Regions from separate parts of the Pseudoalteromonas sp. SG45-3 genome, predicted to be linked through region 3. Evidence: predicted binding sites of a transcription regulator. Region 3 holds the regulator's gene; each other region holds the start of a gene.

Region 1 (10,984 bases), on a different contig from region 3:
AAGACTATTTCAATTGCGGCTTTATTTGCCCATTTTAAGTTATATATTTGTGGTCACGATGAGTTATTTTCAAGACCTAAATATATTTAGCTATCGTTACTTTGAGGTTGTAGATGGAAACCATTGATAAAATTAAACAGCAAATTTCAGAAAATCCAATAATCCTTTTCATGAAAGGGTCACCCAAATTACCAAATTGTGGTTTTTCTTCACAAGCATCGCAAGCGTTAATGTCATGTGGTGAACCATTTGCATACGTTGATATTTTACTTAATCCAGACATTCGTGCTGAGCTTCCAGCATACGCAAATTGGCCAACATTCCCACAACTTTGGGTAGATGGCGAATTAGTTGGTGGTTGTGACATTATTATCGAAATGTTTCAACGCGGTGAATTACAGCCGTTAATTACAGAAACTGCTGCTAAATATAAAGAAGCTGACGCAGAGTAATTTATTACTCAACCTGAACTCAGGTTATTAAGCTCTTTAAACACAAAGCCACTTTTTAAGTGGCTTTGTTGTTTTTAACTCTTATGAATTTACGAATAAGGAAGGCTCACTTGTACGTTTAAGCCGCCCTCTATTTTGTTATGTAAACTTATATGCCCTTGGTGCGCTTCTGCTATTTCTCTGCATAAAGCTAGCCCTAAACCACTCCCCGTACTTTTTGTAGAATAAAAGGGCACTAAAGCATTTGCCATTACTTGCTCGCTCATTCCTTTGCCGCAGTCGCTTACATTTATAACACATGCTTGGGGTACAAACTCGACCTGAATATGTATTTCACTGGCGTTGGAACCTGACTCGTGTGAATTTTTTAATAGGTTTATGAGCAGCTGCTCGAGTTGTGTTTGATCAGCTTGTAATTCATTGTGTGAATTTTTTATTTCGTAGCTAAATTGCCAGTGGTTTTTTAAATTATTGAGGGTGTTTTGCCAGTTAACTAGCGTTTTTTGTGGCTGCGGTAATTTAGCAAACTTGCCATAGCCTTGTACAAATTCAGTTAAGTGACTAATTCGCTCATCAATAGTTGCAAATACACGGGCAAGACGAGGCTCATCAACTTTATTTGCGAGCAATTGTGCGCTGTGTAGCATGGATGACATAGGGCCGAGTGAATTATTTAATTCGTGGCTAATAATGCGTATTACTTTTTTCCACACCGCAACTTCTTGGCGACTAAGTTCACGGGTTAACTGTTTAAATATATATAAATGATGCTTTTGATTATTGAGTAAAAACTCCCCAGTGGCTAAATGCCAAGTTTGCGAGTCTTGATTCTCTATTTCTATATTAAAGAGGCCATCAATACCGTGCTCTATAGCTGCTACTAATTGCAGAGGCGAATTTTCGAGTAATTTACTTAGTTGCATACCTTCAAGGCGAGTTGCGCTATTAAATAAACTACGGCTAATTAAATTACTAAATACCACCGTATTATTATCATTGACCAGTAATAACGCTTGCGGCGAGCTTTGCAATACTTTATCAAGCATTAACTCGCGCTGGTAAATCCATTGTTTTTCTTGGCGAAGCTGTTTTGCGGTTTGATTATAAAGTTGGCATAGTTTTCCAAGTTCATCATTACTTTTATACGCTAGTAAGCTGGAGAGCTCACCATCTTTAAAATTAAGTAATCCTGTTTCAAGCGATTGCATGCCAAGCTTTATTGGCTTGGTGAGAGTTCTTGAAAGCAGAGTGCTAAATGTAAGCGTTAGTAATATTAAAAACAGAGTGTAGTAAATATCAAAGCCACTTAGCGCGGCAATAATAACAATAGGCAGCGCGCTACAAAGCCCGCAAATTAATACAACCTTTTGGCTTAGGGTAAAGTTGCTAATAATGTTTGGCATTAATAATCAATACCCATTTTTTGTAATCGACGATAAAGCGCTTGTCGGCTTAAACCAAATTCACGGGCCACTTTGGCTATAACACCTTGATGAGCGCGCATTGCGTGTTCTATTTCCTGTTTGGTCGGCTCTGCTTTTGCTTCTTGTTGAGCAGTGACCGGTGACGATAGTGCAAAGTCATCGACTGTAAGCGCACCTGTAGGTTTTAGTACCGCTACACGCTTACAAGCGTTTTCTAGCTCTCGAACGTTACCTGGCCATTTGTAGTGTTGAAGTGCTTGCTCTGTGTTTATAGTCAGCTCTCGGTGAGGTAAAAAATGGCTAATAAGTGCTAAAACATCATCTTGTCTTTCGCTTAGGGAAGGCACATTGAGCTCAATTACATTAAGGCGATAATATAAGTCTTCCCTAAATCGACCTTGCTCAATTGCTTGTAGTAAGTTTTCGTTAGTGGCCGATATAACCCGCACATTTACCTTTCGTGTTTGTGTTGAGCCTAAACGTTCAAACTCGCCGGTTTGTAGTACACGTAGTAATTTTATTTGTCCTGAAAGTGGTAAATTACCAATTTCATCTAAAAATAACGTACCGCCATCAGCTGCTTCAAATCGACCAATACGTTGTTTGGTTATCCCCGTATATGCACCGGCTTCAGCGCCAAAAAGCTCGGCTTCTATAAGTTCTTGCGGTAGTGCACCGGCGTTTACCTTAATAAAAGGCTGCGATACAAGCGGGGAGTTTTTTTGAATAATATGCGCAATACACTCTTTGCCACTACCATTAGGGCCTGTAATTAATGCAGATATATCAGATTTAGCCACTTGAAGCGCCATAGTAACCAGTCGTTCCATCGCAGTACTTTTAAATATTAGCCCAGCAAGGTCTGCATTTTTAAATGTACCTTCACGTTCTTGTTGATGGCGATTATGCGTCGCCATTATTTTTTTAGCACTGCCTAGCTCTATTAAATTACTGATACAAACTAGTAGTTTTGCATCATCCCAGGGTTTTGGTAAGTAATCAGCAGCACCGGCTTTTACAAGCTCAATGGCGGTGGCAAGTTCGGTCCAGGCTGTAATAAGTATAATAGGTAGGTGTGGGTTTATTTCTCGTAGTTCATAAAACAACGCTTTACCTTCTTCGCCAGAGGTGGTGTCGCTGGTAAAGTTCATGTCTTGAATTACAAGCTCAATTCGTTGATAGCGAACTATTTGCAGAGCATCAAACGGATTTGTTGCAGTGACTACCGAAAAGTCGTGGATCTCGAGCAACAATGAAAGTGCGTCGAGTACTGCTTGGTTATCATCAACAATGAGTATTTTATGAGTCATAGGTTATTTTTATAATTTTTTGATGGCTACACTGCCTTACTAAGCAGTGTAGCATAGTGATTTACATATAATTAAATAGTGCGAGTTGCAATACTGGGCGAAATATTGGCAGCGCGTTTAGCCGGCGCTAATACTGCAAGTAAACTCATTAAAAATACGGCAATGGCGGTAACGGCTATATAACTTGGCGGTAGTGCGGCTACAGAAAAATACTGCATTAACATTTTCCCAAGTAGTATTGCTGTTACTACACCTAAGGCTAAACCTAGGCTACAAATTAATGCATTTTCTACTAAAAAGTAGCTAACAATAGCTGACTTTCTTGCGCCAAGTGCTCTGCGTGTACCAATTTGCTTAGTACGTTTGCTAATATTAAATAAGGTTAAGCCAAAAATACCGAGAGCGGTTATAAGCACTAAAATAGTGATTAATACTATGAGCATGCGCATCATAAGGCGATCTTGAGCGGTATACTCATTTTTTAATTCATCAAGCCCTTTAATGTTGTTAATAACGCGTTTGCTGTAATTTTCGAGCATGGCATTTTCTATTTCTTTCATTACAGCTGCTCGCTGACCAGGCTTAGTACGAACGGCAACTTGTGCATAACTTGCTGCTTTAATATAAGGAATTAACGCAAGATTATCGGGTTTACTGTCTTTGAGCCACGGGCCTTTCATTTTTCCGATCACGCCAATAATTTTAAGTGGTAGGTCGCCAAAATAAACTATTTTTCCTAAACCATCTCCATCAGGGTAGAGCTCATCAAGTAAGGCTTTAGTGACTATAGTGACGTTGGTGCGCTTTTGTGTAATTTCGTTTGTAACGAGCACTTCATCTTCGGTAAAGTTTCGCCCTGCAATTAAGTTAACGCCGTAGGTATTAATTGCGTGGTCATCTATAAAAAAATAAGCGGTCCTGACACTTAGGCCTTCTTGTGGGGCAGGTTTTAAATTAAAGCTCGAAGCGCTGCCACTCCCTGATAGTGGAATACTACTGCTTAATGCGGCATCGACCACGCCTGGCATTTTTCTAAGCATGCTTTCATCAAGCTCAAACTGCTGACTTAAGTTAATATCAGTACCAAAGGTCATTACATTAAACTTAAATATATCTTGTTCAGGGTAGCCCGTTTCTTGGTTTAAATAGCTAATTCTATCTTGAATAATAAACGCAGCGTTACTGACTATAGCTGTGGTAATTGCAATTTGAATTAGCAGTAATACAGCGCCCACCTTTGAGCGGCATAAGGCGTTAAATATAGGTTTTATTTCTAACATTGTGACATTCCTTATTGGCTCTTAAGATAAATAGCAGGATTGGTTTTACACACTAACCAAGCTGGGTATAAACCAGCTAAAATGCAGGTTGTAATTGCAATCAATGGGGCGCTCAATAGCATGGTTAAATCCATTGTCGCTAAGTTTTCATAGTAGTCGTAGCTTTGCCCTACGCCCATTAAGCCAAGTTGTGCTAGTACAATTCCTAGCATGCCACCTATAAAGCCAAGCATGGCGACCTCAACTAAGTGCTGTAAAAATATTTGCCTTTTACTAGCACCTAATGCGCGTCTTACACCTACTTCTGGCGCTCTGCGTAAAAACTTAGCTAAAAGTAAACCTAAAATATTGGCTAAGCAGACACCTAAGAACATAAAGCTCAGGCCCACTAAAATTTTATTGTCTTCGGTGACGACGTTGTTATATTGCATCCATTGGTTTACATCGCGAAGTTTATACTCAAGTTCTTTACGATTAAATCGTCCACGTTTATGTTGTTCTTGCATATAGGCTAATAAGTAATTTTGATAGGCTTGTTTTTGTGCAAGCGTATTTAGCTCTGCCCAAAACTGGATCCATACTTGCTCAGATTGCAGTTTATCTGCAAAGGTTGGTGTGTTTTCGTGTTTCCATCCATTGCTATTGCCCCAACTTACGAGCTCTTTTGTCTTTATTAAGCTAAAGGGCATAAATAACTCTTCTACTTGATTAAATGCACCGTTATTTAAATCATAATATTTAATATTGAGAGGCCAATGTTTAATAACACCAACTACTTGATAGCTTGCATCATCTAAGTAAATCAGTTCTCCGACAGAGTTTTTTCCAGCAAATAGTTTATCGTTTATCTCTTGGGTAATAACAACCACAGGTGCGGCAGAGTCTTCTTGCTCTTTGCTCCAAGCCCCCCCGTATAAAAATGACAAATTAAACATGCTAAAAAAGTCAGGCGTTGTCATGCGAGCATTACCTATAAAAGGTTTTATTTTGTCGGAGTCTAAATAAACTGAAAAGCCGGTACGCATCATAGCCACTTTTTTCTCTGACGTGGGTGCGTTTAATAAGTTCTCTGCATCTTGATAGGTCAGTTGCAGTGGCATGTTATCTTCTGTCCACCACGTACTACCATCGTCCATTGTTTGTAATTGCACACTGTAAAGTTGGCTGCTTTTTTCAGGGATAGGATCGGCTGACATCATGTGATAAACACTAAGGCTGGTCATTGTTATGCCTATACCTATCGCAATGGCAAGTACCATTAAAAAGCTAACCAGTGGGGTGCGCTTGAAGCTGCGCCAACTTAAATCTAAATAATGAATAAACATTAGTTAAACCCCCGTTGCTATTTTTATAGTTTGCGAGCCCTGATAAAGCGTAAAGTCGGCAAGTTGCCCATCAACTACTTGAATATTACGCGGAGCACGGCGGGCTAATTCGCTATCATGCGTTACCATTACAATAGTGGCACCGTCGCGATTGATTTGTTCAAGTAACTCCATAACTTGGCGAGCCATTAAGCTGTCAAGGTTACCTGTTGGCTCATCGGCAAGTAAAAAACGAGGTTCACCAGCAAGCGCACGAGCTATTGCCACACGTTGTTGCTGGCCACCAGAGAGTTGTTGAGGTAAGTGTTTAGCGCGAGATGCTAAACCAACTTGTTCAAGGCATTGCTCAATTCGACGTTTTCGCTCATTTGCTTTAATCCCTCTGTAGCGAAGAGGAACTTCTATGTTTTCATATAAATTTAAATCGGGGATCAAATTAAAGCCTTGGAATATAAAGCCAATTTTTTGATTACGTAAATCAGCACGTTGGTTATCGTTTAGGCTGCCAACATTAACGCCATCTAACAGGTACTCACCTTCGTTAAAAGGCTCGAGCATACCTGCAATATTTAAAAAGGTTGTTTTTCCTGAGCCGCTAGGACCGGTAACAGCAATAAATTCGCCTTCGTTTACTTGCAGGTTAAAGTCTCGAAGCGCATGGGTCTGTACCATTTCTGTTTGGTATACTTTACTTACATTGTTCATTTGTAACATGGTTGTTCCTAATTATTTTTAGTGTTGGTTGAGAACGTCTGTTTAATTTAATAAAATCGTATCGGCTTGCTTAAAGTCGCTGTAGCTTGAAATAATAATTTCATCGTTTTCTTTAACACCGCTTAAAAGTTCAACCGCATTAATGCTGGTGGCGCCTATTGTAATAGGTATGCGCTTTGCAATATTGCCTTCTACCTTATAAGCAAAAATTCCGCCTTGCTGCATAAAAGCGCCGCGTTTTACCTGCATTACACCTTCTCGGTTGTCGAGTAAAATACGTGCAGTTAAGCGTTGGTTTTGACGAATGTTGTTAGTAACACCTTTAAATCGGACGCGTGCTGTTACTTCACGATTATTAACTTCTGGTGATATGGCGGATAAATTCCCCACCACTGTTTCATTGCCTAACTTAAGCTCTACTTCCATACCGAGCCCTAATTCGTTTGCGTAACTTTCAGGTACTTGAAGTTCCGCTTCAAAATTACTTAAGTCGACGAGAGTCATAAGAGGTTGGCTTTGCGTCACTGCGGCTTTTTGTTGCACTAATAGGTTACCCACGATCCCTGTAACGGTAGCTTTAATAGATAGGTTGCTTACTTTTCGGATTAAGTCATCAACAATAAGTTGTTGGCGGGTTACATCACTTTTAGCAGCTTGTAGTTCAAAAGCGAGCGTGTCTTTGGCAAGCAATACCTCTTGCTGCGCATGCTTATAGGAGAGCTTAGCACGTGATAAATCATCAACTGCTTTTTCAAGATCAATTTGGCTAATTAAGTGCTTTTGAATTGATAACTGCGCCCGGCGATTTTCGCGCTCAGCGGCGTTAAGCTCAACTTGTGCCATATCGAGTGTTTTATTTAAAGTGAGTGTTTGGCGTCTTGCTTGCAAATGCTGCCTTTGCTGCTCGCCTTGTAGTCGTTTAAGCACAGATTCTTGTTGCTTTAATTCGTTAGTTAACTCAGGGCTTTGTAGCAGGGCAAGTGTGTTGCCTTGCTTTACTGTATCGCCGGCCTTTACTTTTAAATCTATAAATCCACGTTCTGGACTGTAGATTTTAGGAGCATTAGCAGCAACAATTTTACCACTGGCGGCAATGTCTCGAATGAGCGCTTTAACATGTACTTTTGCAACCTGTACTTTTGAGCGGCTAATAGAGCTTTTAGCGCTATGGTTAGTTAAAAAAATATAAGCAACTGTAGAGACCACAATGAAAACAATCGCAGTGATTATCGCGTATTTTTTATAGCTTATAGGTGCCTTTACTTGTACGTCTTGTGCGCTGGTATCTTTAATCATTTAATTCCCCCTACATTGCTTTTATGTATTTTTCGCACAGCAGTAATAAAGCTGCTGTGCAAATGGCGGCAATAGGAGAGAGCAAAAATAAGCTTAGAGTAAACATGGTAATTCCAATTAGCGATTATATGTAAAGCTATACGATTAATATGCCAACTATTATCACATTGATATTAAAGTGTTTTTTGTTTTTTGTTCATGAAAATGATGTCCGCGGACAGTTTTTATGTCCGCATCGGACACCGCTTTAAATAAAAATTCACTATTAATGTACAAAAAAGGACATGAACTTTCATAACTATACTAATGAGCAGCAATAATCGGGGATGTTAAGCCATTAAAGTAATGAAATAGCATAAAACTATCTAAATGTTAACTGAATAGCCCTTCATTTGTTGAATACTTATTCACTTTTGCTCGCCTTTACGTTTACGTAAGCTGCACCTTTGGGTGCTTGTGTTTTTTACAATATGTTAAACTTGACACCAGTGTCATGAAAAAATAGTGGTTAAAATAACGCTAAATGTTAAAAATAATGATAAAAAGAAATCTTGCTATGAAGTGAGAAATATTCAAGAATGTGAATATGTATTCAAAGTGCTATTGACTCTATTTAAGATAGAGGCTAGTTTTGTCCGTCTGTTAGCAAATCGTCGAGCAGTTCATCCACGCTAACAGTGCAGCAAGGGGAGGGGTCTATGTTATACGACTCAAAGTTAGAAAAAGAAAATTGTGGCTTTGGCTTAATAGCCCAAGTTAATGGTCAGGCTAGTCATAGGCTTATTCGTACTGCTATTACGGGGCTTGATCGCATGCAGCACCGTGGCGGTATATCTGCCGATGGTAAAACAGGTGATGGCTGTGGTTTATTATTACAAAAACCAGATAGCTTTTTCCGTGCAATTGCCAGTGAACATAATTGGCACTTAGGCAAAAACTACGCAGTGGGTATGATATTTTTAAATTCAGACCCTGTTTTAGCACAAGCTGCAAAACAAATACTTAGCGAAGAATTAGAAAAAGAAACGCTAAATATTTTAGGTTGGCGTGTTGTACCAACCGACCCATCTATGTTGGGTCCTATTGCTGTACAGCAATTACCAGGTTTTGAACAAATTTTTGTTAGCGCGCCAGAAGGTTGGCGTTCTAAAGACTTAGAGCGTCGCTTATATGTAGCACGCCGCCGCGCTGAAAAGCGCATTGTTGATGATGAAGCTTTCTATATCGCAAGTTTATCTGGTTTGGTAACTATCTATAAAGGCTTAATGATGCCTGCGGATTTACCTAATTTTTACCTAGATTTAGCTGATATTCGTATGACGAGTGCGATTTGTGTTTTCCATCAGCGCTTTTCTACTAATACTCAGCCGCGTTGGCCTTTAGCTCAACCTTTCCGCTATTTAGCACACAATGGTGAAATTAATACTATTGAAGGTAACCGCCAGTGGGCACGCGCACGTTCTTATAAGTTTGCGTCACCGCTTATTCCTGACTTACAAAGCGCAGCGCCGTTTGTAAACGAAACCGGTTCTGATTCATCAAGCCTAGATAATATGCTTGAGCTATTTTTAGCTGGCGGCATGGATTTATTCCGCGCTATGCGTATGCTCGTTCCGCCTGCATGGCAGAAAAACCGTGCAATGGACGACGATTTACGTGCATTTTACGACTTTAACTCTATGCATATGGAACCATGGGATGGCCCGGCAGGTATTGTTATGTCGGATGGTCGTTTTGCGGCGTGTAACCTTGACCGTAATGGACTTCGCCCAGCACGTTATGTAATTACACAAGATGGTTTTATTACGCTTGCATCAGAAGTGGGTATTTGGGATTACACTGCCGATGAAGTGGTTGAAAAAGGCCGTGTTGGTCCAGGTGAATTATTAGTTATTGATACTAAACTTGGCAAAATCTGGCACTCGGATGAAATCGATCAAGATTTAAAATCTCGCCATCCTTATAAGTCATGGCTTGAAGAAAACGTTAAACGTTTAGTTCCATTTGAAGAACTTACTGAGCAAGACGCTGGTAATCGCTCATTTGATGACGAAACGCTAGCTAAATATCAAAAAATGTTTGGTTATACCAACGAAGAGCTAGATAGCGTTATTCGTGTAATGGGTGAAAACGGCCAAGAAGCGACAGGCTCAATGGGTGATGACACGCCATTTGCTGTGCTTAGTGAAGGGCATCGTTCACTTTATGATTACTTCCGCCAAAAATTTGCGCAAGTAACAAATCCACCTATCGATCCACTACGTGAAAACCATGTAATGTCGCTTGCAACCTGTATTGGTAGTGAGCAAAACGTATTTAACGAAACAACAGGCCACGCTAAGCGCCTACAGTTTGATACACCAATTTTAATGTACGCAGATATGCAGCAGCTATTAAATGCTGATGAAGCGCACTACAGCTACTGTAAAATTGATATTACCTACACAGTTGAAGAGGGTTTAGAAAACGCGGTTACGCGTATTTGTGACCAAGCACAAGAAAAAGCAGCTGCGGGCTGTATCATGCTTATTTTAACTGACCGTAACTTTGATGAAATAAATTTACCAATTCCAGCAGCTATGGCTGTAGGTGCGGTACAAAAACGCTTAGTTGATAACAACTTGCGCTGTGAATCAAATATTATCATTGAAACTGGCAGCGTGCGAGATGCGCACCAATTTGCTGTGCTATTAGGTTTTGGTGCTACGGCAATTTATCCATACCTTGCGTATGAATCGTTAGTTGCGATGAGCGACAGCAAAATTATTGATAAGTCGTATTGCGAAGTGACCCTTGCTTATCGTAAAGCCATTAATAAAGGCTTATACAAAATTATGTCTAAAATGGGCATAAGTACGGTTGCGTCTTATCGTTGTTCAATGTTGTTTGAAGCGGTGGGATTATCTGATGCGATTATTGAAATGTGCTTTAAAGGCGTTGCAAGTCGCATACAAGGTGCATGTTTTACCGACTTTGATGACGATCAGCAAAGTTTGCACAAACTTGCTTTAAGTAAGCGTAAATTATTAAGCCACGGTGGTTTATTTAAGTACGTTCACGGTGGTGAGTATCATGCTTATAATCCAGATGTTATTCAAACACTGCAAAAAGCGGTTCGCTCAGGTGATTATAAAGACTACAGTGCGTACGCTGATTTAGTTAATAATCGTCCAATTGCGACTT
Region 2 (10,984 bases), on a different contig from region 3:
TACTTAGCAGTTTAAACGAATTTGTTGTACCTCGTACCACGTGTATTATGGGAGAACTTAGCTTAAACGGCGATGTACGCCCAATAGACAGTGGTGTACCGCGTGTTAAAGAGGCTGCACAACATGGTTTTACAGAAATATATATTCCATTTCGCAATTACCATAAATCGATGGAAGGGCTAGGCGCTAAAATTACCCCTGTAAAAACCGTACATGAGTTACTTAGTTTGATTAATTAACACTTATCGGTGATGTTCTTCAGTGTTACTCTTAAGTTGAGACACTTTATAGAAAGAATTAAATAAGGAAATGACATGAAAAAATTAGTTATAGTTGCAGCTCTTGTGGCCGCAGGCGTGGGTGGTGTTAGTTACGCAAACTACGTAGCAACTCAAGAAGTGCGTGCAGAAGTAGATAAGCAACTTGCTTTAGTAAGCGAGCAAACTGGCGCTACATTTAAATACGCTGGTTTATCGGCAAGTGTTATTTCAAAGAGTGTAGAAATAACAAACATGGAAGTAATAAGCCCTGAAGGTGACAATGTTGCTAATATTCAAAGCATTGAAATAACTGGCTACGAGCCGGATAAAATATCACCACATACATCATTTGATGTAAAAAGCTTTCAGTTTGATAAAAGCTTCGTATCAAAATTACCAGCTGATACAAACGAAATGTTAGCGTCGGCAAGTTACGACTTACATTCATCACTTGATTACGATGAAGAGTCTGGCAATAGTGATGTAGTAGTTAAGCTTGATGCAAAAGACATTGTTAGTTTTAATATGGATATGGGTTTAGCTAATTCAAAAGCGTTAATGGATGCTTCATTGGCTATTAGCAAGGCGCAGCAAGAAGCGGGTGATCAACCGCTGACGTATGAGCAAGAATTACAGCAGCAAACACTTGTTATGCAAGCAATGAGTAAATTAGAGCCGCGTAATGTTAGCTTTGCCTTAAATAACCAGGGTAAATTAAAAGATTTACTCTCAAGCGAGCTTGAAAAGCAAGGTATGACGCTTGAGCAAATGGAAATGACGCTAGAGCAACAGTTACAACAAGCTCCTGTAACTGAAGATATTGCAGAGGCTTTAACTAGCTTTGCGAAAGGTTTAAATTCATTCAGTGTGTCTGCAAAGCTACCTGAAGGTAAAACTATGATGGAAATTAACCAACAAGTTATGATGCTAGTAGGGCAACCTGAAGAGCTAGTTAAGTTTATTAACTTAGAAGTTAAAGGTGATTAGGCCTTAGTTCTGTATTAATAAAGGCGCCAATTGGCGCCTTTATTGTAATCTTATTAGCTAAAGCAATTTGCTTTTATAAGATCAGTGATTATTTGTTGTGATGGTTTTATTTTTTCCATCGCTAAAAATTCATCAGGCTGGTGTGCTTGGTTAATTGAGCCTGGGCCCATTACAATCGTTTCACAACCGAGTTGCTGGATAAACGGCGCTTCAGTGCAGTAATTTACTGCGACCGCTTTTTGCCCCGCTATTTTTTCAGCCATTTTTACTAAAGCACTGTCGGTGCTCCCACTAAATGCCGGTATTGGTTCATGTAAATCAATAACGCTCACCGCATTTGGGTATTGCTGATTTATCTCTTTCGTTGCATCGAGTACTAATGCTTGTAGTTCTTGTACACTTAAACCTGGTAATGGGCGCATATCTATATGCATTTCACAGCAACCACAAATTCTATTCGCGTTATCGCCGCCATGAATATTACCTAAGTTTAATGTTGGATAAGGGATTTCGAAGTGGTTTATTGAATACTTATGCTTTAATTGTTCTTTTAAGATCATCAATTTTGTAATCACTTTATGCATTACTTCAATGGCGTTAAGACCACGTTCGGGATCGGAGCTATGCCCAGAGCGACCAACCACTCTTATTGCTGTACTCATATGGCCTTTGTGCATAAATACTGGCGTCATATCAGTAGGTTCGCCTATTATACAACGCGCAGGTTTTAAATTCGGGTGCTTACATATTTGTTGTGCACCAGCCATCGTTGTTTCTTCGTCGGCGGTGGCAAGGATTAAAATAGGCTGAGTTTGCTGCTTTTCATCAAGTTCACTAATCGCTTGTAATACAAAAGCAAAAAAACCTTTCATATCAATACTTCCTAGCCCATACAATTTGTTATCGAGTTCGGTAAGTTTAAATGGATTATGATTCCAACGACTGTCATCAAAAGGCACTGTGTCGGTATGACCAGCTAGCATTAATCCGCCATCACCTTCTCCGCGTTTTGCTAATAAATTATAGCGCCCTTTACCTCCTTCTAATTCTATAATTTCACACGTAAAACCGATTGTTTCGCACCAACTGGCTAGGAGTTCAATTACGTTTTTATTGCTCATACACAGGTTGTCTTCAATAGCACTAATAGAAGGGGCTGCAATCAATTGTTGGTACATGGAAATAAACGAAGGCAAAGGCATAAAAAAATCCAAAATTATTATTCAATTTAATTGCATAACAATATAAAAGTATTTATGATGAATATCAATTCACTTTTTAAGCATAAATATATTAAAAGTAACGCCATGAAAATAATGCGACGATAATCAAAATTCATTAATAAAAAAGACTTAATTAGCGTCTAAGCTAGTTTAAGCGAACATTATAGATAAGTAGTAATTAATTTTAAGATAACGAGTAACAAATGAATGTAGTGATTATTGGCGCAAGCGGATACAGCGGCGCAGAGTTAGCAAGTTTAGTTGCTAAGCATCCAAACTTAACTTTAACAGGCTGTTATGTATCTGAGGGTAGCTTAGATAAAAATAAATTGCTAAGTGATTTATACCCAGAGCACCTTGGCTTACTAGACTGCCCTTTACTTCCTCTTAGCGTATCAGCTTTTGATGACATTCAAAGTGATGCTGATTACGTATGCTTATGTACCGATCACAAAGTAAGTGTTGATTTAGCGCCGCAATTTTTAGCTATGGGTAAAAAGGTATTTGATTTATCTGGTGGCTATCGTTTAGCAAGCAATGACGACTACGTTACTTACTATGGTTTTGAGCATCAACATCCAGAGCTTTTAAATGAAGCGGCTTACGGTCTAGCTGAGTGGAACCATGATGCTATCGCTAATGCAAAGCTAATTGCTGTTGCAGGTTGTTACCCAACAGCAGCGCTTAATGCGCTAAAACCGCTTAAGCAAGCAGGCTTATTGAGCAGCGAAAGTATTATTATTAATGCGGTTTCGGGCGTTACAGGCGCAGGGCGTAAAGCCAGTGTAGGAACACATTTTTGTGAAGTGTCGCTTGCACCTTATGGTTTGTTTAACCATCGCCACGGCCCTGAAATTGAACAACACCTTGGCCACAAAGTGTTGTTTACACCGCACTTAGGTAGCTTTCCGCGCGGTATTTTAGAAACTATTTATGTACAGCTTAAGCCAGGCGTTACCAAGGAAAACGTTGCATCGGCTTATCAAGTACTTTCGAGCGAGCCATTAATTCGTTTATTAGGCGATAAAGTACCTTCAATTAAAGGTGTAGCTAAGCAGCCATTTGTTGATATTGGCTGGCAGCAACAAGGAACGCAGTTAATTGTGATGTCTGCTATTGATAACTTATTAAAAGGCGCTGCTGGACAAGCTTTGCAGTGTATTAATATTTCTATGAATTTAGATCATACCACTGGTTTAAGAGGAGCGTTTTAAATGAGTAAAAAAACGTGGGTAATTAAGCTAGGTGGTGCAGTACTTAATACAGAAAATGCAGCAAAAGCGTTGTTTGATGTATTAAATGAGCAAACAAATGATGAATTTGTCATTGTACATGGCGGTGGCGCTTTAGTTGATACATGGTTAAAACAAGCGGGTTTTGCCAGTGCTAAACACCAAGGATTACGTATTAGCCCAGCAGAGCAAATGCCTTATATAGTGGGTGCGCTTGCAGGTTGCGCTAATAAACAATTAATGACTCAAGCTATTAGTGCTGGGCACAAGCCTGTCGGCTTAAGTCTTTTTGAGGCAGGTGTTACTGCCACTCAAAAGCTAAAAGCGCTTTGCTTAGTGGGTAAATGTAAAAGCAACGACGATTCTATTGTTAATGATTTACTTAAAATAGGTCGCCTACCGATTGTTAGCTCTATAGGCTTTGATGAGCAAGGGCTTTGGTACAACGTAAATGCAGATGAAGCTGCAGCGGCTATTGCTAGTAACTTAAATGCTGAGCTTATTTTTATGACGGATGTTGAAGCAGTGCTTGACGAAAATAAACAGCCGTTACATCAACTTGACACAAAACACATTGATACTTTAATTACAAATGGAGTAATTGTGGGCGGGATGGAGGTCAAAGTTAAGACCAGCCTTCACGCTGCCCAACATTTACGACGCGGTGTGTATATTTCCAGCTGGCAAAAGCCAGAAAATTTAACTGCTCTGCTACAAGGCGAGCATGTCGGAACTAAGATTACACCATAGGTTTATTATGTTTGAGAATTTTTTAACGGGTTTAGAGTTAGACCAAGAAGGCGCACTTAATTTATTAAAGTTAGCGCAAGATATAAAAGCAAAACCAGAAAAATACAGCAATGTATTAGCGGGAAAATCAATCGTAACATTGTTTGAAAAACAAAGTTTACGTACTCGCTTATCGTTTGATATAGGTATTAACCGTCTTGGTGGCCATGCAGTTTATTTAGATCAGCAAAATGGCGCTATGGGTGCACGTGAATCAATTAAAGATTTCGCACTTAATATTTCTACTTGGGCTGATGGTATTGTTGCACGCGTAAATCAGCACAGCACATTAACTACATTAGGTGAATACGCATCAGTACCGGTAGTAAATAGTTTGTGTGATTTATACCACCCATGCCAAGCTCTTGCTGATTTTTTAACGCTTCAAGAAGTTCATGGCGATGTGAGCGAGCTTAAAGTGGCTTACTTAGGTGAGGGCAACAATGTAACTCATTCATTAATGCTTTTAGCTGCAACGCTTGGCACTGATTTTGTTGCTGTAACGCCAAAAGGCAGCTCGCCTGATTCGCAAATCCTTAAAAAGGCAGAGCAAATAGCGGCAATGAATGGCGCATCAGTGATGGTAAGTGACCGTGTTGAAGCGGCTGTTGGTGCAAACGTTGTATATGCAGATACATGGGTATCAATGGGTGATACAACACCGCTTGAGCAAGTTAAAGAAAAATATATGCCTTATCAATTAAATCAGGCATTGCTAGATCAAACAGGTGCAACTACGGTATTACATTGCCAACCGGCACACCGTGAATTTGAAATTACCTCTGAGGTAATGGATGGTCCAGCATCGAAAATTATTCAACAAGCAGAGAATCGCATGCACGCGCAAAATGCTTTGCTAGTTACATTACTAAATCCAAATTTTGTTAAGGAACACCTATGAGTTCAATTAAAAAAGTCGTTTTAGCCTATTCAGGTGGTCTTGATACATCGGCTATCGTGCCATGGTTAAAAGAAAACTACGGTTGTGAAGTTGTTGCGTTTGTAGCGGATGTAGGTCAAGGCGCAGAAGAACTTGAAGGCGTAGAAGCTAAAGCAATCGCTTCAGGTGCTTCAGAATGTTACGTAGTTGATTTAAAAGATGAAATGGTAAGTGATTACATTTATCCAACACTTAAAACGGGCTCGATTTACGAAGGTACTTATTTACTAGGTACGTCTATGGCGCGTCCTATTATTGCTAAAGCACAAGTTGAAATTGCACGTAAAGTAGGTGCTGATGCACTTTCTCATGGTTGTACTGGTAAAGGTAATGACCAAGTTCGTTTTGAATCATGTTTTGCAGCCCTTGCTCCAGATTTAAAAGTAATTGCGCCATGGCGTGAGTGGGACTTATCGAGTCGTGAATCATTACTTGATTACTTAGCAGAGCGTGACATTCCGTGTTCAGCATCTGCTACAAAAATTTATAGCCGTGATGCTAACGCTTGGCATATTTCGCACGAAGGTGGTGAGCTTGAAGATCCATGGTGCCAACCAACTGAGCAAGTATGGACTTGGACTAACTCTCCAGAGCAAGCACCAGATAAATCAGAACTAGTAACTTTAAAAGTTGTTGAAGGCGAAGTGGTTGCTGTAAATGGCGAAGAACTTAAACCATATGACTGTTTAGTTAAATTAAACGATATTGCATCACCTCATGGCGTTGGGCGTGTTGATATTGTAGAAAACCGTTTAGTAGGTATGAAGTCACGCGGTTGTTATGAAACACCAGGTGGCACAGTAATTATGGCTGCGCTTCAAGCCATTGACGAGCTAGTGCTTGATAAAGCAAGCCGTAAATGGAAAGAAGTACTAGGTGGTGAATTTTCACATTTAGTGTACGACGGACGTTGGTTTACACCACTTAAAGATTCTATTTTAGCCGGTGCAGAAGCACTTTCTAAAGTGGCAACAGGTGAAGTGGTACTTAAGCTATATAAAGGTCAAGTAACTGCGGTTCAAAAGCAATCACCAAATAGCTTATACAGCGAAGCATTTGCTACATTTGGCGAAGATGATGTATATGACCAGTCACACGCTGAAGGCTTTATTCGTTTATTCTCGCTTTCAAGCAGAATTTCAGCATTGGCTAAAAAGTAAATTATTTATAGCCCCTTATAAAAGGGGCATTACAGGGTTTGGAGAGATTTCATGGCATTATGGGGCGGACGTTTTTCTACGGGTCCAGATGAGGCGTTTAAGCAATTTAACGACTCTCTTCCCTTTGACTACCAGTTAGCAGAGCAAGATATTATTGGCTCTGTGGCATGGGCTGGTGCACTTGAACAGGTAAATGTACTTTCAAGTGATGAGCATACAAAATTAGTTGCTGCATTAAATGAGCTACTTGAAGAAGTTAAAGCTGATCCACAATCAGTTGCTACTTCAGGTGCAGAAGACATTCATTCACATGTTGAAGCTGCTCTAATTGGAAAAGTAGGTGATTTAGCTAAAAAATTACATACAGGCCGAAGCCGTAATGACCAAGTTGCCACCGATTTTAGACTATGGTGCCGTGATACAGCCGATCATTTACTAGATGCCATTGCACAGCTAAAAGGCGAATTTGTAGTGCTTGCAGAGCGAGAGCTTGGCACAATATTGCCAGGTTACACGCATTTACAGCGCGCACAACCAGTATTGTTTAGCCACTGGTGTATGGCGTATGTAGAAATGCTAGAGCGCGATGAAAGCCGCCTGCAAGATGCTAAAGCGCGCATGAATTTTTGCCCATTAGGCAGTGGTGCATTAGCAGGTACAGCTTATCCGATTGATCGCCAAGCATTAGCCCACGGATTAGGTTTTACAGCGGCTACAAAAAATAGCCTTGATGGCGTATCTGATCGTGACTTCGTGTTAGATCTTTTAAGTTGTGCGTCTATTTCGATGATTCACTTATCTCGTATGTCTGAAGATCTGATTTTTTATAATTCGGGTGAAGCCGGATTTATAGAGCTTGCTGATAACGTCACGTCAGGCTCATCGCTCATGCCTCAGAAAAAAAATCCTGATGCACTCGAGCTTATTCGCGGTAAAACCGGACGTGTATTTGGTGCATTTAGCGCTATGATGATGACATTAAAAGCGTTGCCACTTGCATACAATAAAGATATGCAAGAAGACAAAGAAGGCCTGTTTGACGCTATGCCAACATGGCTTGCATGTATTCATATGGCGCAAGCGTGTATTAAAGGCGTAAAAGTAAATGGTGATAAAACGTTAGCAGCGGCAAAAGGCGGCCACGCTAATGCCACTGAACTTGCTGATTACTTAGTTGCTAAAGGTGTGCCATTTAGAGAAGGGCATCACATTGTGGGTGTACTTGTACAGCTTGCGATTAGCGAAGGTAAAACGCTTGAGGAGCTATCACTTGAACAGTACAAATCAGTAAACACTGTATTTGAAGACGATGTTTACCCAGTACTTGAAATTGATGCTTGTATAAAAGCGCGTCAAGCGCTTGGCGGAACGTCTATTGAGCAAGTAACTAACGCTGTTAAAGAAGCCAAAAAAAAACAGCAAATAACGGTACGTGATGCAAATTTAGATGATGTAGAGGCAATTGCCACACTTATACAGCACTGGGCAACGGTAGGCGAAAACCTGCCTCGTGCAAAAAGCGATATGGTGCACTCCATTAACGAGTTTGCCGTTACTGAAATAAATGGAAAAGTGTCAGGTTGTGCATCGTTATACATTTACGATACCGGCCTTGCTGAAATACGCTCATTGGGTATAGACCCAAAAAGTAAAGTGACGGGGCAGGGTAGACAGCTTGTAGAGCACCTACTTGCTAAAGCCAAAAAATTGGCACTTAACCGAGTTATTGTATTGACCCGTGTCCCCGATTTCTTTGAACAACAACGTTTTACTTTTTGTAGCAAAGACTCTTTGCCTGAAAAAGTAATGAAAGATTGTGAACTTTGCCTTCGTAAAGAAAATTGTGACGAAGTAGCAATGGAATATATTTTGAAGCTAAGTACACGTGCGGAGATCCCGTGTAAATACGTAGCTTAAACTCCCTGGATACAAAAAACGTACGGTTATCCCTGTGCGTTTTTTTATATTTGCAGCAAACTGGTCGGAGCTGTTTGGTTTGATTATATTTTTGAGTGAATTTTAATGCGTCAAAAAAAGTTGGCACATTGGTTGCTATGATAAGATAGATAGCAAAATAGCTATCACTGCTTAAAACAGGTAATGCATTTATCTACATAATAATGTGGTTAAAAGTTGCACCAAATATAATTAAAACTTTTACAAGGATCAATCACATGCAAGTTTCAGCTAATAGCCAATTACAAATGCAAGCATACAACAAAACACAACAATTAAAGCCTGCAATGGAACAAACTGCTAGCCCTAAAACCCTGCAATCTGATACAGTAAGCTTCTCACAAGAAGCGATGACTGCTGCGAGTAATGAATTACAGCGTGGTGGCGCTGCAATCCTTTCAGGTGGTTCAGGCACTCGCCCTAAGTAATACAAGGTATTGAATGTTTTTAGCTGAGTTTTTTGGTTTGTTTTCGCTGTCAGCCTTCTCAATGTGGGCTTTTTTGATGGCATTCTTTTTTAATATCTTTGTATATAGCTTAGATGTTAAAAGGGATACCACACTATTGCTCAGCTCATTCATTATGATGATTTCCTATACTGCAACAGATTATATATTTACTTGGCTTTCATATTACGATACGACTTATTTTGATTGGGCAATTTACGACATATCTACAATTTTATGCTTAGCTATCGCATTTTTATTTATCAAAAAAACTACACCTTCATTTTTATACCTACTTATAGGTCTTTCTGTTAATTCTATATTTTTCTTATTGATGTATTTAGATGTGTATATTAATAAAAATCTTGAATCTTGGTGGTTTTGGAGTGTTTATCAGTTTTCTGTAAATATTATTGATTTTTTAATGGTCGTAGCTCTCATTGTAGATAGAGACTTTTTAGGTCTACACGGTATAAAAAGAAAATTAACTCGATTGTTTAAAACGAGTAAAACACAACCAACAACGTAACTAAAATGTACGTTACTGAACCCCTTATGGTTTATGTACAAGCCTTCACTCAGTGGGGCTTTTTAATGGCCTTTCTGTATTGTTTGACCTCTACGATAAATAAAGAAAATAAGTCTCCTGTTTATTTATCTGCGCTTATGCTCTGCTCATATGTTTCTAGTGGTTATATAGACTTATTAGAAGGTTTATATTTAAACTCGATGCTCTACGATTTTGTTACTATTTTAGCTTTATTAATTTTAGAGCACTTTAAAGTACTTCACCGCTCTATGGCTTTTCACTTCATCATCTTTGCGTTAATAATAAATGCTGTGCTTACCTTAATATTACATTACGATCTATACGTCTTGTATAACTATGAGCCTTGGTGGTATTGGAGTGTTTATTCTGTTGGTGTAAATATGTTCGATGTTTTAATGATTCTGTCACTAGTATTCAACAAAAATCTCAAAAATAATGGATAATATTCTAGTTAATCCAGCCATTTCTTTTTACATAGGTGCATTTGTACAGTGGGGCTTTTTAATGGCTTTTTTGTACTCATTAGTTATAAGTATTAACAAACCTAGAAAAGAAGCTGTATGGTTATCATTTGTTATGTCAATTTCTTACTCCCCAAGCCTGTTTATAGATATACAACACATATCGTATCTTCAGCTCTTTTTGTTTGATATAACAACTATTTTCGCCATTATTATTTTAAGGTTGTTCATTATTGAAAATCTTATATCGATTTACTTGTTGTTAGGGTTGATTATAAACTCATCATTATTTCTTGGTATGTATATAGATGTGTCAGTTTTTAATAATTACGAACCTTGGTGGTTTTGGTTTTTTTATTCAATTGTTGTTAATTTAGCCGACTTTATGATGCTAGCTATATTTTTTATAAACAAAGATTTTTTAGCTTTAGCTGCAATTAAAATATGGTTCCACAATAGTATTATGAAAAGGAATAGAAGTAGTGGCTGATATACTTTGGGGTCTGGTAGATTTAGGATACAACGTAGCAATACTATTTACATGGTTCTTCCTAATCGCATTTTTATATAATCTATCAGCGAGTATTAATAAAAATGACAAAAGTAGAGCGCATCTTTCATTTATAATGATGGTTTCATATATATCTAGTCTTTTTATGGATCCACTGATTGAAAATCCTCACCTAAATTACTTCTATTATGATCTTGCTACTATTAGCGCCCTGATACTTTGGCGATTTATATATAAAAAATTAGTACCAATTGCTTTTGACTATTTAATTGTAGGGCTTTTTATTAATGCATGTTTATTTTTAGGTATGCATTACGATATTGAAATTGCAGGTACTCTTTACTATTGGTGGTTTTGGACAGTTTATATTTTTGGAATGTATTTTGTCGACTTTACAATGGCATTGGTATTAATCATCAATAAGGATATTTTAGGTTTGTATAAACTAAAAGGGTGGTTGCGAAATAAT
Region 3 (10,984 bases):
AGGTGGCGGCACTATAAGCGATGTGTCAGCCAATACTGGGCAGTGGAAACATTACACGTTAGATGTACCAGCTGGAATGACTACGTTTACAGTAACAACATCGGGTGGCAGTGGCGATGCTGATTTATTTGTAAAATACGGTAGCCAACCAACAGCAAGCTCATACGATTGCCGCCCTTATAAAAATGGCAATGCAGAAACATGTACATTTACTAATCCACAAGCAGGTACTTGGCACTTAAGCGTTAACGCTTATAGCACTTTCTCTGGTTTAACGCTTAGCGGGCAATACCAACCGTAATTTAAAGTTTGGGCCTTTAATAAAAAAACCGATGTTGTTGCCAACATCGGTTTTTCAATAATAACTAGCAGATTAGTTAAAGCTAAAATCTACACTTTATTACTGTTATAGCTTCTCTAGTACTGATTCTGCGCGGCTTACAACAAACTCTTTGTCTTGTTCTACAAATAAACCTGTTACTAGCGCATTTTCAATAATCATAGCGTAACGCGTTGAACGTATACCACCAAAACTAGCAGTATCTTTATCAAGCCCTAAAGATTTAGTGAAACTTCCATCGCCATCCCCAAGCATTGTAATTTCTTGCGCGTTTTGTGAGTCACCCCATGCTTTCATAACAAATGCATCATTAACAGATACACAGTAAATAGCATCAACACCTTTTGCTTTAATTTTATCAGCAAGGGTAATAAATTCAGGTAAATGGGCATTTGAACACGTTGGTGTAAACGCACCAGGTACTGCAAATAACACGACTTTTTTACCTTCAAACAATTCTTTATTTGTAAGAGATTGCATACCGTCGTCAGTTAATTGCGTTAACGTCACTGCTGGTAATTCTTGGCCTTGCTCAATCATGGTAATTCCTTGAAAAGATTAATACAGAATAAGTAACAATCGTACTACGTAGCCTACACTACTAGGTATAAAAAGTACGGCTAACTTAGTAGCTCAAAATAGCCTACCATAGAACGAAGAATACGCTCTGTATTAAGGTAAATTCAAATCATTTATAAAACTTGAAAAATCATTACCTAGCTTTTCATCTCGCAGACTGTACTCAACAATTGCTTTTAAGTAGCCTAACTTGTCTCCACAATCGTGAGAGCGACCACTCATATGAAATGCTTCAACGGTTTCTTGTGCCATTAATGCGTCAATAGAATCTGTAAGTTGTATTTCACCGCCAGCACCTACAGACGTTTTTGCAAGTAGAGGCCAAATGTTCTTACTCAGTACATATCGCCCTACAACAGCTAGATTAGAAGGCGCTAAATCTGCATCAGGTTTTTCAACCATTGCTTTAATTGCAGCACTTTTACCGGGCATTAGATCAACCCCATTAATATCCGCAATACCATATTTACTAACGTCTTCTTTAGCTACCGGTTCAAGCATTATTTGGCTTGCTTGAGTTTCTTTAAAGCGTTTAATCATGGCCGCTAAGTTTTCAGTTTCTTGATCCGCAGTATAGGCATCAAGTATCACATCAGGCAGGAGCACAACAAAGTTGTTATCACCAACTATTGGTTTAGCGCATAAAATAGCATGCCCTAGCCCTTTAGCTTCACCTTGGCGTACACTCATAATAGTTACATCATTTGGACAAATAGAGCGAATTTCATCTAATAAAGCTCGTTTAACACGCTTCTCAAGAGTCGCTTCTAGTTCATAACTTGTATCAAAGTGGTTTTCGATTGCATTTTTAGAGCTATGCGTAACTAACACAATATCTTTAATACCAGCGGACACACATTCGCTGACAATATATTGAATTAGAGGCTTATCGACTATTGGGAGCATTTCTTTTGGGATAGCTTTTGTCATAGGGAGCATTCTCGTCCCTAAGCCAGCTACTGGAATTACAGCTTTCATATCTGTCCTTAGTGATTAAGTTTGTAAATAATATCAATTCGCTTAATTAAGTGATCTATTTTTAGGATGGAAAAACGTGTTGATAGCTAGGCAAAAAATTCGCTACTTAGTTGTTCTAAATGAGAATTTTTTAACACAGGGGCGACACGTTTAGCCCCGCAAAATAATTAAGTATTATTGCGTATTGGTACAAACTAGCAGATACAAAATAGATACCAGCTGAATAAAGTTACCTCTTTTGAAGAAGTAAATTTGAAGCTGTTTATTAAACAGAGACTCTACATTTTTGGTTATTTAAAATGAGCAGGTAAGTTATGAAGTTTATTAATGATTTTGTTGTGGGGTGAGATTACATTAGCTAAACGAAAAAAGCCTGGGTTTGCTATAAATAACAAACCCAGACCAATAAATTTCTAACTAAAGGTCGCGTTACAAAACCTTTTTATAATTAAAGACCTGCACGCTCTTTAATTACTGCAATAAGCGGTGAGCTGGCAAAATTCCCTTCAGCCCAAGCAATATCAGCACCATCTGTTAACGCACTTTTTGATAAGTTTTTAACTATATACTCACCAGTATCTACTGCATTACTAGCAACAGCATGACGTAATAAGTTATTACCATTACATTGTACTGCATCATAAATATTACGAATTTTTACACGAGAGCTTTTAAGCTTGCTGCGTAATCGGTTTTTATCGTCTGCCGCAATATATTCACAAATAGATACTGCTAATTGATCTTCAGCATTTACAGGTGCTGTATACGAAAACGAACTAACAGCTACAACGGCAGTAAGTGCAACTAGCTTTGGTAATTTAAACATGACAAACCCTTTATAATACTTTGTTCTTATATAGACTATCGAATATTATATCAATCTATCAAAATTTACGCAATAATGTTAACGTTCTTTATATAAAGTTACGAATTTATAACTAGATAAATTCTTGTCATCCGGATGGTTTTCTTGCTCTTCTTTCACGTACCAATTAGCAACTTTATTGTAATCTGGAAACTGTGTATCGCCTTTAACATCTAAATCAATAAAAGTTAGATACAGGCGTTCTGCTTTTGGTAAAAATTGCTCATAGATATTACCACCACCAATAATCATTACTTCTTCAGCAGTAGTAACGAGTTCTAATGCGGCATCTGGCGTAGTTACTACTTCAATACCCTGTGCAGTATATTCGCTGTTTCGAGTAATAATAATATTACGGCGCCCAGGTAATGGACGGCCTATAGACTCAAAAGTTTTACGACCCATGATCACAGGCTTACCCGTAGTGACCTTTTTAAAATGCTGAAGATCTGCAGGTAAATGCCATGGCATTTTATTATCTAGACCAATTACACGGTTATTTGCCATTGCTGCAATCATTGAAATTATCATAATAAACACCTAGTACTTTATTCTTAAACAAAGAAAAAGGAGCATAAGCTCCTTTTTAGTAAATTCTATTTAATTAACGCTCGTAGACAACTTCTACGTCGTAATCATCTTCATCCCAGTCATCCCAATCATCATCATTGCCCTTACCTTTAGTGGCTTTTTCATGATAGGTATCCCACTTAAATTCAACTTCTTCATCTTCCACTTGTACAAACTTCTCTTTAGGCATGCTATCAAGTAGTGTCATTATGTTGTGGATTAATGGTTGAGTGTTAAGTTTATTAATTGCTGAAATGTGATAGATATTTTCAGTTTCGCCCAGCTCTTCTGCAATCGATTCGCATAACGCTTTTGCTTCATCCTCTGGTAATAAATCTATTTTATTAAATACTAACCAGCGTGGCTTCTCAGCTAATTTAGGGCTGTATTGGTGCAGTTCGTTAATAATCGAAAACGCATTATCAACAGGGTTTGAACCATCTACCGGCATTACATCAATAATGTGTAATAACACACGACAACGCTCTAAATGTTTCAAAAAGCGAATACCTAGGCCTGCGCCATCAGATGCACCTTCAATTAGACCCGGAATATCGGCTATAACAAATGATTTATTTGCTTCAGGACGTACTACACCTAAATTAGGAATAAGCGTCGTGAATGGGTAATCAGCTACTTTTGGTCTTGCTGCAGATACACTGCGGATAAACGTAGATTTACCGGCATTTGGTAATCCAAGTAAACCAACATCAGCTAATAATAGTAACTCTAATTTTAAGTTACGTACTTCACCTGGTGTGCCTAATGTTTTTTGACGAGGTGCTCGGTTAGTACTTGATTTAAAACGCGCATTCCCCAAGCCGTGGAAACCACCTTTTGCAACCAAAATTCGTTGACCATGTTGCGTTAAATCGCCAAGTCCCTCTTGGGTATCAACATCCATGATGCGCGTGCCTACAGGCACCATAACAAACAAGTCATCAGCTTTTCGGCCTGTACAGTTACGGCTACGACCGTTAGTACCACGTTCAGCTCTATGGAAGCGCTCAAACTGATAATCAATTAAGGTATTTAAGTTTTCATCAGCTTGTAGATAAACACTACCACCGTCTCCACCGTCACCGCCGTCTGGTCCACCATCTGGAACATATTTTTCACGACGGAAAGACACGATGCCGCTGCCACCGTCTCCAGCTTCTGCGCGAATTTCTACTTCATCTACAAACTTCATGATTACTCACTTTAGGGATTGGCTTGTTTAATAACTCTATTATATACCCAAGCCAGCACAAATGCAGGCTTGGGTATATATTGGCTGACTACAAAACAAAAAACCCCGCAAAGGCGGGGTTTTTAACTACCTTACTGATTACTCAGTTACGATAGTTACGTATTTACGGTTTAAAGGACCTTTTTGTTCAAACTGAACTTTACCATCTGCTTTTGCGAAGATAGTGTGGTCTTTACCGATACCTACGTTAGTACCAGGGTGGAAACGAGTTCCACGCTGACGAACAATGATGCTACCCGCTAGAACTGATTCGCCACCAAAACGCTTAACACCAAGGCGTTTGCTTTCTGAATCGCGACCGTTACGAGTACTACCAGCTGCTTTTTTATGTGCCATTTCTAAGTACCTCTAATTAAGCGCTAATGCTAGTGATTTTAACTTCAGTGAACCATTGACGATGGCCCATTTGCTTACGAGAATGCTTACGGCGTCTAAATTTAACAACCTTAATCTTCTCACCGCGACCATGTGAAACAACCTCAGCTGTTATCTTGCCACCGTTTACGAACGGTACACCGATCTCGATTTTCTCACCATCAGCAACTAAAAGTACTGAATCAAATTCTACTGCCGCACCAGTTTCAACGTCTAATTTTTCAAGACGAATCGTTTGACCTTCAGTCACACGATGCTGTTTACCACCACTTTGGAAAACCGCGTACATAATTAACTCCGTCTGTGCACCCTCAAATCGGCGCAACTAAAATATTCTTCGATAGGGCGCGAAGTTTACGCTAACGCGAAATAACTAGCAAGCCTATTTTGTAATTAAAATGAATAAAAAGTAGCTGCTTTGAGAGCAATTCAATATTTACCCCATTTTATATTAATTGGCCCTTTTGCCAAGCGCTTTTTAACTCTTAGCCGAAATAAATTAATGTACTCAAATATGACCCTCACAGCTCAATATCTAAGCACACCATAAACTCTATATTGATTATCAATTAATCAGTTATCTTGGCTAATTCAGTCTAAATTAAGTACTTTAATAGTGTTTTTTCAATCAATCGTCACAAAATATCGAGCTAGTGCATTTTTTGTTGTACAATCTGCGCCGTTCACACATAAAAATTGGCTCGGAGATCAATGGATATAAAAGCTATCCAGGCGTTAATCGAAAGCGATATGAATGACGTCAATCAACTTATACATGCGCAAATGCGCTCAGATGTGGCGTTAGTTAATCAGCTTGGTTTATATATAGTTAGCAGTGGCGGCAAACGCGTTCGTCCAATGCTGGCTATTTTAGCAGCCAAAGCGCTCGGTTATCAGGGTAAAGATCACATAACACTTGCAACAATTGTTGAGTTTATCCATACAGCAACGCTATTGCATGATGATGTTGTAGATGAATCAAACTTACGACGTGGCACGCCTACAGCAAATGCTGAATTTGGTAATGCTGCTAGCGTATTGGTTGGTGACTTTATTTACACTCGCTCATTTCAGCTTATGGTTGGCCTTGGAAAAATGCAGATTATGCAAGTACTTGCCGATGCAACAAACATTATTGCTGAAGGTGAAGTATTGCAGCTGATGAACTGCAATGACCCAGATACGACTGAAGCCAGCTATATGCAGGTTATTTACTCTAAAACGGCTAAATTATTTGAAGCAGCTACAGGCCTTGCTGCCATTATCACAGAGCAAGACCAAGCGACACTTGATGCACTAAACCTATACGGTATGCATTTAGGTACTGCGTTTCAACTAGTAGATGACGTACTCGATTACAATGCAGATGCTGAGCAGCTAGGTAAAAACATTGGCGATGATTTAGCTGAAGGCAAACCAACCCTTCCGCTTATTTATGCTATGCAACATGGTAGCGAGCAGCAAACACAGCTCATTCGTGATGCAATAGAGCACAGTAATGGTATGGAGCATTTAGAAGAAATTTTAACTGCACTAAAACAAACTAATGCGCTTGAGTTTACAATGCAAAAAGCAGAGCTTGAGGCCGAAAAAGCCATTGCCTGTTTAGACTTTTTAGCTGAGTCTGACTATAAGCAAGCACTTATAAGCCTTGCCCGTATTGCGGTTGACCGCGACCACTAGTTTTAACTAGTTACACAGTGTGACATTAATTCTGAGCAATAAAAAAGCCTGCAAATGCAGGCTTTTTGTTGCTTAAACCGGCTATTACGCCATGAAATCAACACCTTCTTTGATGTCTTTTTTCAGAGTTTCAAGCATGTCATTTTTTGCTTTTGTTTCAAATGCGCTTAGTTCGCCGTAAGAAAGAATTTCTTCTACACCGTTTTTACCTAAACGTACTGGATGTGCAAAGTACTCTGCATCGCCATTTTCAACAGCAACGTAAGCGTAATCTACAACTTCTTCACCTTGTAGGCCTTTAACTAAAGACATACAAAAACGAGCTGCAGCAGCACCCATAGATAGCGTAGCTGAACCACCGCCTGCTTTAGCATTTACAACTTCAGTACCCGCATTTTGGATACGTGGAGTAAGTGCAGCAACTTCTTCATCAGTGAAAGAAACACCTTCAACTTGAGAAAGTAGAGGCAGAATAGTTGTGCCTGAGTGACCACCAATTACTGGTACTTTTACAGTTGCTACGTCTACGCCTTTAAGTTCAGCAACAAATGCTTCTGAACGAATAACGTCAAGCGTAGTAATACCGAATACGCGTTTAGCGTCGTAAGTACCTGCTTTTTTGAATACTTCAGCAACAATTGGAACTGTGCCGTTTACTGGGTTAGTAATAATACCTACTAACGCTTTAGGACAGCTGGCAACAATGCCTTCTGCTAAAGTTTTGATGATGCCAGCATTTACATTGAATAAATCAGCACGATCCATACCTGGTTTACGCGGCATACCCGCTGGGATAAGAACGATGTCAGAGCCTTCAAGCGCTTTATTTAAATCGTCTGCGCCAAAGCCTGCAACTTTAACATCTGTTGGGATGTGAGAAAGGTCAACCGCAACACCTGGTACTACTGGTGCAACATCATAAAGTGATAATTCAGAGCCAGCTGGTAAGCCTGTTTTTAATAATAAAGACAACGCTTGGCCGATACCGCCTGCAGCACCTAATACAGCAACTTTCATTGGAATTCTCCGTAATTTGAGGTAGGAAACATTTGTGGCTCTTAAGATAATGAAATTAGCGACTAAAAACAAATTTATCCTGTCTATTTCAAGTATATTTTCGACCATAGTCGTAAACTTATGTGATTTAACGCATCAAACTGGCAAGTTAACTAAACAACTGCTGCATAATTATTCATTTTTGTGTAGAATTTGCGGCATAAATAACAAAAACGAATAAAGACTATGCAACCACAAGATAAACAAGAAGCACTGGTAAAAGCATTTAAATCACTATTAAAAGAAGAAAATTTTGGCTCTCAAGGCGAAATAGTTGATGCGTTAAAAGATCAAGGTTTTGACAATATAAGTCAGAGTAAAGTTTCACGCATGTTAAGTAAATTTGGCGCTGTACGCACACGCAATGCCAAACAAGAAATGGTTTACTGCTTACCTGCTGAAATGGGTGTACCTACGGCTAAAAGCCCATTACGCCAATTAGTAATCGACATTATGCACAACGAAATGATGATCATCATTCGTACCAGCCCAGGTGCTGCTCAGCTTATTGCACGTTTATTAGATTCATTAGGTAAAGCAGATGGCGTACTAGGAACTATTGCCGGCGATGACACTATTTTTATCGCTCCTGCTAAAATATCTGAAATAGATGTAACACTTGAACGTGTTCGCATTTTATTTGATACGGTTTAATAGCAAATTAAATTTGTTTTAAAAACCCTATTGAAGGTGCAAAGAAAGCAGAGCCCATATCGGCTTGAGTAAAATCAAGCCAGTGGTCGTAGCAATCCCCTTCCCCTAAACGACTATTAAGTACTTTTTCAAATGCGGTGCCCGTACAAGCGCATGTAATTGATAACATTCCCTGCTCATACACGTCGCCATAAGGCATGCTTTGATTTAATAGTAGCGGTTGTCCCTCTTCGTCTTTTAGCTCACTTCGCGAAGCATGGCTGGTTTCGATCGCTGGGGTAATTAGCGTGTTATCAAGACGCGTACGTCCCATTATTTGCTCTTGCTCACTCAATGATAAATGCTGCCACATAGTTAAATCATGTTTATAACGCTGAACATGAATATAACTCCCCTGATCTTCAAAGCTACCAGGGTTGCTGATTAAAGCCGTAGCGCGCTTTTTTCTTCCATGTGCGGTGTCGCCACCATAAATAAAACCGTTAAAATCACGACCATCTAAAAAGCGAAAATTCCGAATTTGCTCCACCAGCTCTACATCGGGGGCAAATAATTTTAAAATTTGCAGCGCAAATAAATGGTTAACATCTTCACGGTCAGAGCGAATTTGTACAAATAAATCACACGGTTGTACGCTCATTTGGTGATCGCTATGGGTTATATTGGGAAAGCTCTGTAATTCGCTTGGAATGTATTCAGGGAGGATATGCGGCCAGTATTGCGCACCAATAGCAACCATACAAGAGAGCATTGATTCTGAAAATTGATCGCTAAACTCTTCTTCTATAGCGCTTACTTGTTTTAACTTTGCGCGAAGTGATTCGTCTTGACCATCAAACACATTAAAAAATAAGTGCAAACCGTGTAAGTTTGCTTCAGCACAAATCCCTGATTGCGCTTGCGCCATTGTTATTCCTTAGTTTTACAGATAAAAACACAGCGAATAACAAATTAATTACGATTCGAAAAAATTCACCGTGTGAGGTTTTATTTTTATTATAACCTGATCATTATTTTCAAATGACTGGCCATATTGTGCAGCAACTTCAATTTCTTGTTCATCAATAACAAGCGAATAAACATACGCCGAACCAATAAAGCGACGACTTATGATTGCAGCTCGCTTGCTGAATTTGTCACTTTGGTTATCTGCCACTAATTCTATTTGATGAGGGCGCACATATATAAGCCCTGCACTTACATTATGCTTACTCTCAACATAAGATTCGACTAAACCAAATGGTGTTTTATATTCAGTTGCGGTTAACACTTCTGCGCTTAAGTATATGCCCTGACCCAGAAACTCTGCAACCTCCTTTGAACATGGAGCTGCAAAAAGCTGCTCAGGCGTGCCTTGTTGCTCAATTTTACCGCGATGCATAATGGCCAGTGTATCTGAAAAGGCAAATGCCTCTTCTTTTGAATGTGTAACAAATACAGCAGATACTTGAGTTGCCTTAATAATTCGACGTATATCAGCAATTAATTCAAAGCGTACTTGTGTGTCGATGTTTGAAAAAGGCTCATCAAGGAGTAATAAACTAGGTTTATAAGCTAATGCACGAGCGATAGCGACGCGTTGCTGTTGGCCACCCGATAACTGGTGTGGAAACCTGTCAGCACAGCCAATTAAATGTACAAGCTTAAGCATTTCATCAACGCGTTGCTGCTTTTGAGCTTTGCTCATATTACTAAGCCCGAATGCAATATTATCTGCCACCGTTAAATGCGGAAACAACGCATAATCTTGAAACATCATGCCGATGTTACGATGCTCAGGTGAGACAAAAGATTGCTCATCACTCACTAATTTACCGTCTATAAAAATAGACCCTTGCTTGGCTTCAATTAAACCTGCAATCGCCTTTAATGTGGTTGTTTTGCCGCATCCACTCGCCCCGAGTAGACAAACAATTTCATCTTTACCCACTGTTAAATCTAAATCGTGAATAACCTTTGTGCCGTTATAGTGATAGCTCACGCCTTGTAAAATTAAACTACTCATTTAACTACGCTGCTCCATAGAACGATTAATAAAATACAAAGGAATAAACCCAACGATAACAATAAATAATGCAGATATTGAAGCAAGCTCTAATTGCTCGTCGCTCACATATTGAAATACATGAGTAGCTAAGCTTTCAAAATTAAACGGTCTGAGCAATAGCGCAGCTGGCAACTCTTTCATACACTCAATAAATACCAATAAGGCAGCAGTGAGCAATCCTCTTCGCAGTAAAGGTAGGTGCACTAAACGCAGCGTTTGCCCTTGGCTTTTACCCATTGATTGGCTTGCCATATCAAGTGATGGACTAATACGTAAAAAACTCGACTCAATTGCTCCGTGTGCAATGGCGTAAAACCTAACAATATAAGCAATAATAATAGTAAGAATGCTACCTGTAAGCAGTAAGCCAATGTCTAAGTTATACGGCTCGAGTGCTGTGTTAATGGTGTTCTCTAATAATGTAAGGGGTAACAAAACCGCAATAGCGAGTACAGTTCCTGGCAACGCATAGCCTGTGCTTGCTAAACGCCCGGGAACAAGCGGATACGTTTGCTTTGCCACACGCTGATAAAAAACAACAAAAATACTCAATGTAATGGTTATAACACTTACAACCACTGCCAC

Evidence for each region. The regulator ArgR, encoded in region 3, controls arginine synthesis, uptake and breakdown. The targets are predictions, from matches to a motif close to ANTGAATANNTATTCANT.
Region 1: the regulator ArgR is predicted to act here: its motif matches at 8,381-8,398, upstream of gltB (glutamate synthase large subunit).
Region 2: the regulator ArgR is predicted to act here: its motif matches at 2,506-2,523, upstream of argC (N-acetyl-gamma-glutamyl-phosphate reductase).

Annotation. Positions count from the first base shown of each region.
Region 1 is NZ_JACJEN010000005.1:227,982-238,965, reverse strand. It holds gene H5126_RS08640 (Grx4 family monothiol glutaredoxin) at 114-452, shown strand; gene H5126_RS08635 (PAS domain-containing sensor histidine kinase) at 542-1,855, opposite strand; gene H5126_RS08630 (sigma-54 dependent transcriptional regulator) at 1,855-3,186, opposite strand; gene H5126_RS08625 (ABC transporter permease) at 3,258-4,466, opposite strand; gene H5126_RS08620 (ABC transporter permease) at 4,478-5,791, opposite strand; gene H5126_RS08615 (ABC transporter ATP-binding protein) at 5,795-6,505, opposite strand; gene H5126_RS08610 (efflux RND transporter periplasmic adaptor subunit) at 6,548-7,801, opposite strand; gene gltB (glutamate synthase large subunit) at 8,500-10,984, shown strand, end outside.
Region 2 is NZ_JACJEN010000004.1:464-11,447, reverse strand. It holds gene radA (DNA repair protein RadA) at 1-239, shown strand, start outside; gene H5126_RS06160 (hypothetical protein) at 315-1,247, shown strand; gene argE (acetylornithine deacetylase) at 1,301-2,449, opposite strand; gene argC (N-acetyl-gamma-glutamyl-phosphate reductase) at 2,674-3,684, shown strand; gene argB (acetylglutamate kinase) at 3,685-4,452, shown strand; gene H5126_RS06140 (ornithine carbamoyltransferase) at 4,460-5,392, shown strand; gene H5126_RS06135 (argininosuccinate synthase) at 5,389-6,591, shown strand; gene argH (argininosuccinate lyase) at 6,643-8,508, shown strand; gene H5126_RS06125 (hypothetical protein) at 8,766-8,975, shown strand; gene H5126_RS06120 (hypothetical protein) at 8,989-9,522, shown strand; gene H5126_RS06115 (hypothetical protein) at 10,487-10,984, shown strand, end outside.
Region 3 is NZ_JACJEN010000002.1:183,060-194,043, reverse strand. It holds gene H5126_RS03310 (S8 family peptidase) at 1-301, shown strand, start outside; gene H5126_RS03305 (peroxiredoxin) at 407-880, opposite strand; gene galU (UTP--glucose-1-phosphate uridylyltransferase GalU) at 1,013-1,897, opposite strand; gene H5126_RS03295 (DUF3718 domain-containing protein) at 2,346-2,723, opposite strand; gene folA (type 3 dihydrofolate reductase) at 2,802-3,293, opposite strand; gene cgtA (Obg family GTPase CgtA) at 3,367-4,524, opposite strand; gene rpmA (50S ribosomal protein L27) at 4,663-4,920, opposite strand; gene rplU (50S ribosomal protein L21) at 4,937-5,248, opposite strand; gene ispB (octaprenyl diphosphate synthase) at 5,671-6,642, shown strand; gene mdh (malate dehydrogenase) at 6,727-7,659, opposite strand; gene argR (transcriptional regulator ArgR) at 7,885-8,352, shown strand; gene H5126_RS03255 (Dyp-type peroxidase) at 8,360-9,259, opposite strand; gene H5126_RS03250 (ABC transporter ATP-binding protein) at 9,308-10,357, opposite strand; gene H5126_RS03245 (iron ABC transporter permease) at 10,358-10,984, opposite strand, start outside.